Regions from separate parts of the Streptomyces sp. NPDC001508 genome, predicted to be linked through region 1. Evidence: predicted binding sites of a transcription regulator. Region 1 holds the regulator's gene; each other region holds the start of a gene.
The links. The regulator HspR, encoded in region 1, represses chaperone genes until heat shock. The targets are predictions, from matches to a motif close to TTGAGNNNNNNNNNCTCAA.
Positions count from the first base shown of each region.

Region 2: lon (endopeptidase La) is a predicted target of HspR. The motif match lies at 3,575-3,593, and genes of this name have one in related genera.
Region 3: dnaK (molecular chaperone DnaK) is a predicted target of HspR. The motif match lies at 3,487-3,505, and genes of this name have one in related genera.

Region 1 covers NZ_JBEPAP010000008.1:2,609-7,427, reverse strand. Annotated here, with positions in the region: partial or broken gene ABT245_RS10235 (substrate-binding domain-containing protein) at 500-1,537, opposite strand; gene ABT245_RS10230 (heat shock protein transcriptional repressor HspR) at 1,571-2,020, opposite strand; gene dnaJ (molecular chaperone DnaJ) at 2,026-3,195, opposite strand; gene grpE (nucleotide exchange factor GrpE) at 3,229-3,927, opposite strand; gene dnaK (molecular chaperone DnaK) at 3,924-4,819, opposite strand, start outside.
Region 2 covers NZ_JBEPAP010000086.1:29,695-34,513, reverse strand. Annotated here, with positions in the region: gene ABT245_RS41915 (HAMP domain-containing sensor histidine kinase) at 1-509, opposite strand, end outside; gene ABT245_RS41910 (response regulator transcription factor) at 506-1,246, opposite strand; gene ABT245_RS41905 (spermidine synthase family protein) at 1,361-2,038, opposite strand; gene ABT245_RS41900 (rhomboid-like protein) at 2,270-3,022, shown strand; gene lon (endopeptidase La) at 3,616-4,819, shown strand, end outside.
Region 3 covers NZ_JBEPAP010000045.1:29,982-34,800, forward strand. Annotated here, with positions in the region: gene ABT245_RS31480 (4a-hydroxytetrahydrobiopterin dehydratase) at 1-228, opposite strand, end outside; gene ABT245_RS31485 (Sco1979 family transcriptional regulator) at 451-1,311, shown strand; gene dnaK (molecular chaperone DnaK) at 1,570-3,441, opposite strand; gene ABT245_RS31495 (OsmC family protein) at 3,576-4,001, opposite strand; gene ABT245_RS31500 (alkaline phosphatase family protein) at 4,442-4,819, opposite strand, start outside.

The sequences.
Region 1 (4,819 bases):
CCTCCCCACCCCTCTGAACCGCACCCCCAACACCCCGACCACCTGCGAAAACTCCCTGAGCGATCACCCCTCACGCCCCGTACTCACCCGGTCACTCCCACATTGACCGATCCCCCATGCCATTCACCCCCAATGGACGGACCACCCCGCAGCCCACCGCCCGACAACCGGCTACGGGCCACACAGCGGGAGTTGCCCGAGCAAAGCACCCCGGACACCGTGGACTCGCCCGGTCCCAGGGAGGCTGAATCTCGCCCCCGGCCGGGCGGCGCCACGACGGCTGCCGGGGACGTGCCAGGGCGAGCGCCGCGCTCCCCCGGGGCGACGGCGACGGCCGTCCGCGCGGACCGCGAGGGCATCCCACGCGCCCGCTCCCGCAAGGCAACTCCCCATGCCCCCGGGCGGCCCACAACACGCCCGCGGTGCCCCGCAGGAACGCCTCAACTGTCCCCAGGGCCCTTGAACTTGACCTGCCCCGAGGCCGACGCCGCCGTTGGTGCTACTTCAGGCCGAGGGTGTCGCAGGCCGTCTTGAACGTGGGGGTGCAGATGTCGGAGATCCCTTAGATGCCGTCCGCGACGACCGTGTCGGCGATGTCGTTCTCGGTCATCGCGCTCACCTGGACCAGCTGGGCCGGGATGCCCTTGGTGGGGCTGTCCACCGTGTCGCGGGTGAGCGCGTCGAACTGGATGTCCTCGCCCTGGACCTTCGCGACCGCCATCTCGGCGGCCGATCGGGCCTCGTCCGGGTAGGGCTTGCAGACGCTCATGTACTGCTCGCCGACGACGATCCGCCGCACCGCCGAGAGTTCCGCGTCCTGCCCGGTGACCGGCGGCAGCTCGACCACCCCTGCGGTCCGGAGCGCCTCGATGACGCCGCCCGCCATGCCGTCGTTGGCGGAGTGGACGGCCGCGATGTTGTCCTTGCCGATGCCGTCGATCGCGCGAACCATGGTGGCCTCGGCGTTCTCCGGCTTCCAGTCCTTCGTGTCGAAGGACGCCGCGGCCGTCACCCTGCCGTTCAGCTCGGCCGGCGCGCCCTGCTCGAACTGCTTCGCGTCGGGGTCGGTCGGCGAGCCGTTCATCATGACGACCTTGTCGGAGGAGTCGATGGCGGTGCCCAGCGCCTCCGGCAGCGACCGCCCCTGCGCCTCACCGACGAGTCCGTTGCCGAAGGAGATGTACGCGTCGATCGGCCCCTCGGTCAGCCGGTCGTACGCGATGACCGGGATGCCCGCCCCCTTGGCCTTCTTCACCTGGCCCACGATGGCATGCGAGTCGACCGCGTCCAGCAGGATGACATCGACCCTGTCGTCGATCATCTTCTGCGTCTGCCCGGCCTGCTTCGCCGCGTCCGCCCCGGCGTCGGCGTACTCGACCCTGCTCTGCCGCTTGGTCAGCGAGGCGAGCTTCTCCTTGCTGATGGGGCGATCGAACTTCTCGTACCGCGTGTTCGCCGTCTCCGGCAGCAGCAGACCCACGGTGATGTCGTTGCCCTTGGCCGGGCTCGCGTCGCCGGAGTCCCCCGTCGCGTGCAGAACGCCACAGCCGGCGAGTTGAGGTGAAGGCCGTCAGTCGTTCTGCTGTCGCTTCGGCCGCCACACCACGAGCGCACTGGTCTGCTGGACCTCCTGATACGGCACCAGATCCCGGCGGTAGGAGGCGTGCACGGCGGCCTCACGCTGCCGCATGGCCGCCGCCGCGCCGTCCAGGGCCCCCTCCAGTTCCGCGACACGGGACTGGAGCGCGGCGACCTGGTTCTCCAACTCGATGATGCGCTTGATACCGGCCAGGTTGATGCCCTCGTCCTGCGACAACTGCTGCACCTGACGGAGCAGTTCGATGTCACGGGCCGAGTAACGGCGGCCCCGTCCCGCGGTGCGGTCCGGGGAGACCAGGCCGAGCCGGTCGTACTGGCGCAGCGTCTGCGGGTGGAGTCCGGAGAGCTGGGCCGCCACCGAGATGACGTAGACCGGGGTCTCCTCGGTCAGTTCATACGGGTTACGTCGACGGCCGTCCATCACCCTCAAGCTCCCTTCGCGGCCTCGAACAGCTCCGCCCGCGGATCCTCGCCCACGGTCGCCTCGCGATACGCCTCCAGCGCGTCACGAGCCTTCCCCGCCAGGTCCTTGGGAACACTCACCTCGACGGTGACCAGCAGGTCCCCGCGGGTGCCGTCCTTACGGACCGCGCCCTTGCCGCGGGCCCGCATGGTGCGGCCGTTGGGCGTGCCCGGCGGCAGCTTCAGCGTGACGGCGGGACCACCCAGGGTCGGCACCCGGACCTCGCCGCCGAGGGCCGCCTCGGCGAACGTGACCGGGACGGTCACCGTGAGGTTGTCGCCCTTGCGGCCGAACACCGGATGCTCGCCGACATGCACGACCACGTACAGGTCGCCCGCCGGGCCGCCCCGCTCACCGGGTGCGCCCTTGCCGCGCAGCCGGATCCGCTGCCCGTCCGTCACCCCCGCGGGGATGCGGACCTGCATGGTCCGGGACGACTTGGCCCGGCCGCTGCCCTTGCACTCGAGGCAGGGGTGCTCGGCGATCAGACCGCGGCCCTTGCAGTCGGGGCAGGGGTCGGTCAGCGAGAAGCCGCCGCCCGAACCACGCGCCACCTGCCCGGTGCCGACACAGGTCGGGCACACGCGCGGTGTGCCGTTCTTGTCGCCGGTGCCGGAGCATGCCTTGCACGGGGACTGCGAGGACATCCTCAGCGGCACCGTGGCGCCCTCGATGGCCTCCGTGAAGCTCAGCGTGACCTCGGACTCGATGTCCTGGCCGCGCCGCGGCTGGGTACGTGTGGTGCCCGTGCCGCCCCGGTTGAACAGGCCCCCGAAGACGTCGCCGATGCCGCCGCCGAAGCCGCCCCCGCCCTGGGCGTTGCCCCCGAAGAGGTCACCGAGGTCGAAGTTGAAGTTGCCGCCGCCCGCGCCCGGCCCCGGGCGGTAGCCGCCGTTGCCGAAGAGGGTGCGCGCCTCGTCGTACTCCTTGCGCTTCTTGGGGTCACCGAGGATGTCGTTCGCCTCGGAGATCTCCTTGAAGCGCTCCTCCGCCTTGGCGTTGCCCTTGTTGGCGTCCGGGTGGTACTCGCGGGCGAGCTTGCGGTACGCCTTCTTGATCTCCGCCTCGGTGGCGTCCTTGGGGACGCCGAGGACCTTGTAGTAGTCCTTCTCGATGAAGTCCTTGGTGCTCATCCCCGACGTCCCTCCTTCCGCTCGATGCTTACGTCAGCCCTCCTCCGGGCCACCGTTCTCCTTGTCGTCAGCGGAGCCGGCCGAGCCGCCGGAGCCGCCGGAGCCGCCCGCCGCACTCTCGTCGCCGCCCTCCGCCTTGGCCGGCTGCGCCCCTGGCTGGGGTTCGGCCACGGCCACCCGCGCGGGGCGGATGGTGCGCTCGCCGATCCGATACCCGGGCTGCAGAATCGCCACGCACGTCGTCTCGCTGACATCCGGCGCGTACGAGTGCATCAGGGCCTCGTGGATCGTCGGGTCGAAGGGCTCGCCCTCCTTGCCGAACTGCTGCAGTCCCAGCTTCGCCGCGACGGTCTCCAGCGACTCGGCCACGGACTTGAAACCGCCGACGAGTTCGCCGTGTTCCCGGGCGCGGCCGATGTCGTCGAGCACGGGCAGGAGTTCGGTCAGGAGGTTCGCGATGGCGATCTCCCGGACCGCGACCCGGTCGCGCTCGACGCGGCGGCGGTAGTTCTGGTACTCGGCCTGGAGGCGCTGGAGGTCCGTCGTGCGTTCGCCCAGCGCCATACGGACCTGGTCCAGCTGGGCCACCAGGCCGGCCTTCTGATTCTCGTCCCCTGCCGGGGCCGCCGCCTCCTCCGGAGAGGGAGAGGCGGCCTGCGGCTCGGCGTCTTCGGGGGTGGCGCCTGAGGGGACGTCGGGCTTCTCGTCGAAGCCCGGGGTCTCCTCCGTCACGCGGCACCGTCCTTGCGCTCGTCGTCCACGATCTCGGCGTCGACGACATCGTCGTCGGCCTTGGCCCCGGCCGCACCCGGGTCGCCGGCGGCGGCCTGCCCGCTCTGGGCGTCGGCGTACATGGCCTGGCCCAGCTTCTGGGAGACGGCCGCGACCTTCTCCGTGGCGCTGCGGATCTCGGCCGTGTTGTCGGCGTCGGCGGCATCGCCCTTGAGCTTCTCCTTCAGCTCGGCGACGGCGGCCTCGACCTCGGTCTTGATCTCGCCCGGGACCTTGTCCTCGTTGTCCTTGAGGAACTTCTCCGTCTGGTAGACCAGCTGCTCGCCCTGGTTGCGGGTCTCGGCGGCCTCGCGGCGCTTGTGGTCCTCCTCCGCGTAGCGCTCGGCCTCCTCGCGCATGCGGTCGACCTCGTCCTTCGGCAGCGAGGAGCCGCCGGTGACGGTCATCTTCTGCTCCTTGCCGGTGCCGAGGTCCTTCGCCGTGACATGCATGATGCCGTTGGCGTCGATGTCGAAGGAGACCTCGATCTGCGGGACGCCGCGCGGCGCCGGCGGCAGACCGGTCAGCTCGAACATGCCGAGCTTCTTGTTGTAGGCCGCGATCTCGCGCTCGCCCTGGTAGACCTGGATCTGCACCGACGGCTGGTTGTCCTCGGCCGTGGTGAAGATCTCCGAACGCTTCGTCGGGATCGTCGTGTTGCGCTCGATCAGCTTGGTCATGATGCCGCCCTTGGTCTCGATGCCGAGGGACAGCGGGGTCACGTCGAGGAGCAGGACGTCCTTGACCTCACCCTTGAGGACACCGGCCTGGAGCGAGGCGCCGATGGCGACGACCTCGTCCGGGTTGACGCCCTTGTTGGCCTCCTTGCCGCCGGTCAGCTCCTTGACCAGTT
Region 2 (4,819 bases), on a different contig from region 1:
TGCTTGAGCGCCGTCCGCATGGTCTCGGTGTCCGGCTCCGCGATGCCGTCCACGACGTTCTCCAGCACCGCCCGCAGGCCCGCGATGGGGGTGCGCAGCTCGTGCGAGACGTTCGCCACCAGCTCCTTGCGCTGGCGGTCCTGGGCCTCCAGCTCGTCCGCCATGACATTGATCGTCTGGGCCAGGTCGCCCAGTTCGTCGCGGCGGTTCTCGCGCACCCGGCGGGTGTAGTCGCCGTGCGAGATGGAGTGCGCCACCGCGTTCATCTCGTCCAGCGGCGAGGTGAGCGACAGCGCCACGAACTGCGTGATCAGCAGGGTGGCGATCATCGAGAAGACCGTGATGAAGCGCAGCTCCGTCTTCGTGTGCACCGCGATCATCGACAGACCTGTCGTGATCAGCACCGAGATGACGACCAGCGCGCCCAGCTTGGTCTTGATCGAGAACGGGCGTACGCCGCCCCAGGGTTCCCCGGGGCTCCTCCGTGCGGCCGACCGCCCGTCGCTCATGGCGTCGGTGTCTCCAGCGCGTAGCCCACCCCGTGCACGGTGCGGATCCGCTCGGCGCCGATCTTCCGGCGCAGCGCCTTGATGTGGCTGTCGACGGTCCGGGTGCCGGAGGCGTCCGCCCAGTCCCACACCTCGGCGAGCAGCTGCTCACGGGAGAGCACCGCGCGCGGGGTGTTCGCCAGGCAGACCAGCAGATCGAACTCGGTCGGTGTGAGGTGTACGTCCTCGCTGCGCACCCGTACCCGGCGCTGCGCGTGGTCGATCTCCAGCTCGCCGAGGCGCAGGATGCCCGAACGGGGGGTCGTCGCGGCCAGCGCGGCCCGCTCCACCCGGCGCAGCAGCACATGCACCCGCGCGGCCAGTTCCCGCATGGAGAACGGCTTGGTCATGTAGTCGTCCGCCCCGACCCCGAGCCCGACCAGCATGTCGGTCTCGTCGTCCCGAGCGGTCAGCATCAGCACCGGTACCGGGCGCTGGGCCTGCACCCGGCGGCAGACCTCCAGACCGTCGAAGCCGGGCAGCATGATGTCGAGGATCAGCAGATCGGGCTGCCATGCCTCGGCCGTGTCCACGGCGGCCGGACCGTCGCCCGCGGTCTGCACGAGGAAACCCTCCGCGCGCAGCCGGGCCGCGATGGCGTCGACGATCGTCTGGTCGTCCTCGACGACCAGGACCCGGCGCTGAGCGCCCGGGCTGGCCGCCGACGTGCCGTTGTGGGAGGTGTGTGTCTGCTCCATCGCCCGCCCCTGAAGTGTGCTTTCCGGAATCCGTGGGGTGATCCCATGATCTGCGATTGACGCTTGAATGATCCGCGTCAGGGAAGCACACTACGGCGACAGACCGTGCCGTCGCTATCCAGGTCGTACGGCGAGGTGCACGACGTCCGGGACGCCCCGGGCAACCGGGATCTCTTCGGTACGCACCTGCTGGAACCCGGCATTCCACAAGGTTCCTTCAAATTCCGGAGAGGGCTGCGCCGACCACACGGCGAGCACCCCGCCGGGCCTCAACACCCGTGCGCAGTCCGCCAGTCCCGCCGGTGCGTAGAGGCCGCCGTTGCCCTCGGTGACCGTCCAGCCCGGCCCGTTGTCGATGTCGAGGCACAGCGCGTCGAACATGGTGGACGTCTCATGGACGTACGCCACCAGGTCCGTCTCCACGATGTGGGTGCGCGGGTCGGCCAGGGCCGCGGCGGACATCTCGGCGAGCGGTCCACCGCGATGCCAGTCGACGACCGCGGGTTCCCGTTCGACGACCGTGATCCGCCCCCAGCGGGGATTCGCCGCGGCGTGTGCGAGCGAGAACCCGACTCCCAGACCGCCGATCAGCACCTCCGGCGCCGGGCGGTCGTCCAGGGCGCCGAGCGCGGCGTCCACCAGCAGCCGCTCCGAGCGCCCGTCCGAGGTGTCCATCAGGAAGCAGCCGTTGGCGATGATCTGCAGCAGCGCGCCGTGCCGGCGCAGCACCACCTCGCCGTAGGGGCCCTCGCGGCGGTCCAGGACTTCGGGAATGGCGTACGCGGCGGTCATGACCCCATCCTGCCCGACGCCCGGGGCCGGTCCGGCGGCCCGGCGGCCCGGCCCCGGTCACGGCAGCGGCGGCGCGCCTCACCCGAACGAGCGGTGCGCCGTGGCCGCGCTGCCCGTACGGCGGCGCCGGTTCCTCAGAGCATTCTGTGAATCCGGTCCCGGGTGGCGTCGGTCATAGACAGCGGCTCGCGTGGCGCGAAGGGTGGGGCCGAGCGGAAGGAGCGCCTGACGGTGGAACGGACCGCGGCGGCCGCGACCACGGCCCCGCCCACGGAGCTGCTGGACGGGATGCCGCGTCAGCGGGGCCCGGCGCCGTCGGCGGCACCGCCCGTCGCACGGACGCGGTGCGCGCCGCGCCTGTGGCGGCTGCTGCCCACGCCCACCGGTACGCCGTTCACCTTCGCCTACGCGGCCCTGCTCGCCATGACCTCGCTGGTCGCCTCGTTCGCCGACCCGTCCCTCGTGCACGCCCTCCAGCAGGGATCGAGCACGGACGTGGCCCATCTGGTCGGCGCGCCCGGCGCGGTGCTGGTGGCGAGCGCGCTGTGGATCGCCGGCGGGGTCGCCTCGCCGTACGTGCTCGGCTTCCTGCTGGTCCTCACCGCGCTGGAGCGGCGCGTCGGCGCCCTGCGCGCGGCCGGCGTCTTCCTGCTCGGACATCTGCCGGCCACGCTGGCGACCGAGGTGCCCGTGGGGCTCGCCGTGCTCACCGGGTATCTGCCGGTCACCTCGCTGCACCGCCTCGACTACGGCATCAGCTTCGGCGTGGCCGCCGTCACCGGCGCGCTGGCCGGGCTCGTCGGCCCCTGGCCGCGCTGGATGCTGCTCGGCCTGTTCGGCGGGATGGTCGCCGCGGACCTGATCGAGTACGCGGACCCGATGACCGACTGGGGCCATCTCGCTGCGCTGGCCATCGGCGTGGGGATCTGGCCGCTGGTACGTCGCTGGGACCGCACCCTCGCGCCGGCCGCCCCCGGCGGCTGAGCCGCCGTCCGGCCCGGGGCGGTCGGTCGCCGTGGTGGGGGTGGGTCGGTGGCCGGGTGTGGGTTTGGTGTGGTTGCTCGCGCAGTTCCCCGCGGAGGCCGTCCGGCCCGGGGCGGTTGGGGGCCGTGGTGCGGTAGGCCGGTCGGCCGGGTGCGGGTTGGTTGTGGTTGCTCGCGCGGTTCCTCGCGCCCCTTTGGGGCGCTGTGTCGGCGGGCATGGTGCCGGGCTCGGGGTGGTTGGGCGCCGTGGTGTGGTAGGCCGGTCGGCCGGGTGCGGGTTGGTTGTGGTTGCTCGCGCGGTTCCTCGCGCCCCTTGGGGCGCTGTGCCGACGGGCATGCTGCCTGGCTCAGGGTCGTTGGGCGTCGTGGTGGGGTGGGTCGGTGGCCGGGTGCGGGTTGGTTGTGGTTGCTCGCGCGGTTCCTCGCGCCCCTTTGGGGCGCTGTGTCGGCGGGCATGGTGCTTGGTCCGGGTGCCTCGCGGTCCTTTGGGGGGCGGGGTTTGGTGATCGCTCAGAGCGAACGGGGGTGGGGAACAATCGGGGGCTCATGTGCATTGAGTCGGCATAGCTCAACTTGACTGCCGAAGGGGAGATCATGGCTGCTGAGTCCGCGGCGTTCACAACGCTCACCCTGCCCGTGCTGCCGCTCGACGACGAGGTCGTGCTGCCCGGGATGGTGGTTCCGCTGGACCTCAACGACACCGACGTACGCGCCGCGGTGGAGGCCGCCCAGGCCGCCGCGCGCGCGGAACCCGGCAAGCCCAGGGTCCTGCTGGTCCCGCGCATCGACGGAACGTACGCGAGCACCGGTGTGCTCGGCACCGTCGAGCAGGTGGGCCGGCTGGCCGACGGCGACCCCGGCGCGCTGATCCGCGGCCGGAGCCGGGTGCGGATCGGCGCCGGAACCACCGGGCCGGGTGCGGCGCTGTGGGTCGAGGGGACCCGGGTCGACGAGCAGGTGGCGGAGCCGCTGCCGGGCCACGTCGCCGAACTCGTCAAGGAGTACAAGGCCCTCGCCACCGCCTGGCTGCGCAAGCGCGGCGCATGGCAGGTCGTTGACCGCGTGCAGGCCATCGACGACGTCTCCGCGCTCGCCGACAACTCCGGTTACTCGCCGTTCCTGACCACCGAACAGAAGATCGAACTGCTGGAGACCGGCGACCCGGTGGCCCGGCTCCGGCTGGCCACCCAGCAGCTGCGCGACCACCTCGCCGAGCAGGACGTGGCCGAGACCATCGCCAAGGACGTCCAGGAGGGCGTCGACAAGCAGCAGCGCGAGTTCCTGCTCCGCCGCCAGCTGGAGGCGGTCCGCAAGGAACTGCGGGAGTTGAACGGCGAGAACAAGGATTCCGCTGAGGAGTCGGACGACTACCGCGCCCGTGTCGAGGCCGCCGACCTGCCGGAGAAGGTCCGCGAGGCCGCCCTCAAGGAGGTCGACAAGCTGGAGCGGTCCAGCGACCAGTCCCCGGAGGGCTCCTGGATCCGCACCTGGCTCGACACCGTCCTGGAACTGCCGTGGAACGAGCGAACCGAGGACGTCTACGACATCCAGGGCGCCAAAGCGGTTCTGGACGCCGAGCACGCGGGCCTCGAGGACGTGAAGGAGCGCATCACCGAGTACCTGGCGGTGCGCAAGCGCCGTTCCGACCGGGGTCTGGGCGTGATCGGCGGCCGGCCCGACCAAGGGGCGGCGCGGAGCGCCTCGGTTGAGGGCGGTGGAGGGCGACGGGGGGGCGGCGCCGTGCTCGCGCTCGTCGGGCCGCCCGGCGTGGGCAAGACGAGCCTGGGCGAGTCCGTGG
Region 3 (4,819 bases), on a different contig from region 1:
CGCGCTGTGTGTGTGCACGCTCAGTGACACCGAGTGGTAGCCGAGGGTCAGGTCTGAGTGGTGGTCCAGCTCCTCCTGGACCTGGGCGATGTGCACGACCATCGCGGCGGCGGCGACATGCGAGCCGAGCCGGTAGGAACGGGTGATGCGGTCCCCCTCCAGCGACCAGCCGGGCAACTCGGCCAGCCGGACCTCGATCTCCTGCTGCGACAGCGCTTCGACAGTCATGTCCCGGCTCCCTTCATGACGGTCCTACGGTTGCGGCCCCCCGGCCCCCCGTTTCAGCCTCCCACGTCCCCAGCCCGCACACCTGCGCCACCGGTCATACACACCCGCTTTCCCAGGCGGGTCGACCGGGGGTGTGACACTTCCGTCGCGACGGACCGGTGTGCGCGGCGGCGCCGCGTGGCACACTGCTCGCACATATCGGCGCGCAGGGGAGGACGTGGGGTGAGCGAGCGGCGGCCCGCGCCCACCGTGGGCCAGGTGGTGCTCGGCAAGCGGCTCCAGGAACTGCGGGAGGCGGCCGGCCTCGGCCGGGAACAGGCCGCCCGGGTGCTGCGGGTGGCGCCGGCGACCGTACGGCGCATGGAAATGGCCGAGGTCGCCCTGAAGATCCCCTATGTGCAGGTGCTCCTCACCACGTACGGCGTGCCCGAACAGGAGGCCGCCACGTTCGTCCGGCTGGCCGAGGAGGCCAACCGGCCGGGCTGGTGGCAGCGGTTCCACGACGTGCTGCCGGACTGGTTCAGCATGTATGTCAGCCTGGAGGGCGCCGCCCGCATCATCCGCTCCTACGAACCGCACTTCGTGCCCGGCCTGCTGCAGACCGAGGGGTACGCGCGCGCCGTGATGGAGGCCGGGACGGTCGGCCACACCGGGCGGGACACCATCGAGCGCCATGTCTCCCTGCGGATGACCCGGCAGCGGCTGCTGGAGCGGGACGACCCTCCCCATCTGTGGGTGATCATGGACGAGACGGCGCTGCTGCGGCCGGTGGGGCCCGCCGAGGTGATGCGCGAGCAACTGGACAAGCTGCTGGAGTACTGCGCCCGGGACCGGGTCACGCTCCAGCTCGCCGAGTTCGCGTCCGGCCCGCACCCGGGGACGTACGCGCCCTTCACCCTGTTCCGGTTCGCCGAGCCCGAACTGCCCGACATGGTGTTCACCGAGTATCTGACCGGAGCCCTCTACCTGGACTCCCGCAAGGAGGTCTCGCTGCACCTGGAGGTCCTCGACCACATGACGGCGCACGCCGCGACCGCCCAGCGCACCGAGAAGATCCTGCGGGACTACCGCGAGAACCTCTGAGCCGGCCGGGGGGGGGCCGCGCCGCCGCCCGGTCCGAGGGGCCCGCGCCGCCGCCCGGTCGGGCGACCGGCCTCACGGAAGGCAGCCCCGCGGGTCCGCCCCGTACGGGCGCCGTGAACGGGTGCGCTTCCTAGTCCCGCCCTAGGTTTCAGCCGTACGTCGTCCCTTGCAGCCAGGACCCAGCCGGGACCCCCGGCAGCTGGCGCGGGCCGAGCGCCGGGGCCGGGAGCGCCTGGGAAGTCGGCGGAACCCGGCGGGCTAGGCGGCGCCGCCCTTGGTGTCGCGTTCGTCGTCGACGATCTCCGCGTCGACCACGTCCTCCTCGTCCGCCGGACCGGTGCGGCCCGTGCTCTGCGTGCTCTCCGTGTGGGTCTGCTGCCCGGCCTGCGCGTACATCGACTGGCCCATCCGCTGGCTGACCGAGGCCAGTTTGTCCACCGCGGCGCGCAGGGCGGCCGTGTCGGCGTTCTGTTCCAGCAGGGCCTTCAGCTCCGCCGTCGCCGTCTCCACCTCCCCCCTGGTGTCGGCGGGCACCCGGTCCTGGTTGTCCCGGATGAACTTCTCCGTCTGGTAGACGAGTTGTTCGGCCTGGTTGCGGGTCTCGGCGGCCTCGCGGCGCCTGCGGTCCTCCTCGGCGTACTGCTCGGCCTCCCGCATCATGCGGTCGATGTCGTCCTTGGGCAGGGCGGAGCCGCCGGTCACGGTCATCTTCTGCTCGCGTCCGGTGGCCAGGTCCTTCGCCGACACATGCATGATGCCGTTGGCGTCGATGTCGAAGGCCACCTCGATCTGCGGCACTCCGCGCGGGGCGGGCGGCAGTCCGGTCAGGTCGAAGACACCCAGCTTCTTGTTGTACGCGGCGATCTCCCGCTCGCCCTGGTAGACCTGGATGCCCACCGAGGGCTGGTTGTCGGCGGCCGTCGTGAAGATCTCCGAACGGCGCGTCGGGATGGTCGTGTTGCGTTCGATGAGCTTCGTCATGATGCCGCCCTTGGTCTCGATGCCGAGGGACAGCGGGGTCACGTCCAGCAGGAGCACGTCCTTGACGTCGCCGCGGATCACCCCGGCCTGGAGGGCGGCGCCGACCGCCACCACCTCGTCGGGGTTGACGCCCTTGTGCGGGTCCTTGCCGGTGAGTTCCCTGACCAGGTCCGTGACGGCGGGCATCCGGGTGGAGCCGCCGACCAGGATGACGTGGTGGATGGCGGAGAGCTTCACCCCGGCGTCCTTGACCGCCTGGTGGAAGGGGGTCTTGCAGCGGTCGAGCAGATCGGCGGTGAGTTCCTGGAACTGGGCGCGGGTCAGCTTCTCCTCCAGGTGCAGCGGGCCCGCGGCGGACGCCGTGATGTACGGCAGGTTGATGCTGGTCTCGGAGGAGGACGACAGTTCGATCTTGGCCTTCTCGGCGCCCTCACGCAGCCGTTGCAACGCCATCTTGTCGGCCGCGAGATCGATGCCGTTCTGCGCCTTGAACTTCTTGACCAGGTACTCGACGATCCGCTGGTCCCAGTCGTCGCCGCCGAGTTGGGTGTCCCCGTTGGTGGCCTTCACCTCGATGACGCCGTCGCCGATCTCCAGGAGGGAGACGTCGAAGGTGCCGCCGCCGAGGTCGAAGACGAGGACGGTCTGCTCCTCGCCGCGGTCGAGGCCGTAGGCGAGGGCGGCGGCCGTCGGCTCGTTGATGATCCGCAGCACCTTCAGGCCGGCGATCTCCCCGGCCTCCTTGGTCGCCTGCCGCTGTGCGTCGTCGAAGTACGCCGGCACGGTGATCACCGCGTCCGTGACGTCCTCGCCGAGATAGGACTCGGCGTCCCGCTTCAGCTTCTGCAGCACCCGCGCCGACAGCTCCTGGGCCCGGTAGCGGGTGCCGTCGACGGAGCCGCTGTCCGGGAAGCGCCAGCCAGCGTCGCCCATGTGCCGCTTCACGGAGCGCGCGGTGCGCTCCACGTTCGTCACGGCCTGCCGTTTGGCGACCTCGCCGACCAGCACCTCGCCGTTCTTGGCGAACGCCACGACCGACGGTGTGGTCCTCGCCCCCTCGGCGTTGGCCACGACGGTGGGCTCACCGCCTTCCAGGACGGCCACCACCGAGTTCGTCGTACCGAGATCGATTCCGACCGCGCGTGCCATCTCCGTCCCCTTCCGCCCGGGCGTGCCCCGAATCCAGCACAAAACTTGAGTGCGCTGTTGTCAATGCCGGGTACCCCGGAAACGGGCGGTGCCGCGCCCCCGGGTGGGGACGCGGCACCGTGGCACGCCGTGGGTCAGGCGAGCTTCGCCGACAGCGTGATGGTCGTGCCGGCCAGCGCCTGGCTGACGGGGCAGTTCTTCTTGGCGTCCTCGGCGGCGGCGACGAAGGCGTCGTTGTCGAGACCGGGGACCGTGCCCTCGACGGTCAGGTGGATGCCGGTGATGCCCTCACCCGGCTGGAAGGTCACATCCGCCGAGGTGAGGAGCTTGGTGGGCGGGGTGCCGGCGCCGGCCAGGCCGTGCGACAGCGCCATGGAGAAGCAGCTGGAGTGGGCGGCGGCGATCAGCTCCTCCGGGCTGGTCCTGCCGTTCGCCTGCTCGGCGCGCGACGGCCACGACACCGGCTGCTCGCCGATGCCGGAGGAGTCGAAGGTGACGACGCCGTTGCCCTCAAGCAGGTTGCCTTCCCAGACGGTGTGTGCGGTGCGTGTGGTAGCCACGGTTGTTCCTTTCGCGTGTGGTCCTGGTGAGGGGCGCCCCCTTCCCGGCGCGGGCCGGGGGAGAGTTCCGGTCCCATCCGATCACATTCACGCCCGACGCACGTCGAAGACCCTGCCACACAAGATGAACACCGACCGGCGACCTCGACTCTCCGCGCTCACCGACCGGTTCAGGGACGGGGATGATCCCCGGCGCGGGCTGCCCGGAGGGCTCGTGCCCCGGCAGCCCCGGCGTTGCTGTTGGGGAGCGGTGCCCGGGTGGGCCGGGTCCCCGGCGCGGACTACCCGGATGCCGCGCCCCCGGCAGCCCCGGGGTGGGGGCAGCGTCCGGGTAGGTCGGGTCCCGGCCCGCCATCCGGACGCCTCGTGCCCGGCAGCCCCCGGCGTCGATGGTGGGGCCGTGTCCGGGTGGGGGCGGATGGTGTGGTGGGGCGCGGGGGTCAGGCGGCTTTTCGGTCGGACTCTGCCGTGGGGAGGGGGACCTGGGGGCCGTTGGACTCGTGCAGCCAGCGGCGCAGCACCTGGTGGAGGCGTTCCGCGCCGACCAGGGCGCGACCGTCGCCGGCCGGCGCGGACAGCGCGAGGGGCGACAGCAGGAACGGCCGGGCCTGGGCGCCGCCGAGCCCGCCGTGCGAGCCGATCTGCTCCTCGAAGGCGAGGACTTCGCCGTCGGCCGGATCATACGCGGAGTTGACCATGATGTCGGCGGTGTGCGGAAAGCCGTGGGTGCGCCGCACGGCGTCCGCGGCGCCGGGCCCGAACCGGGCGAGCGGGCCGGGCTCCTCGTCGAGCCGGTCGAGCGGGATCTGCGCACCGTA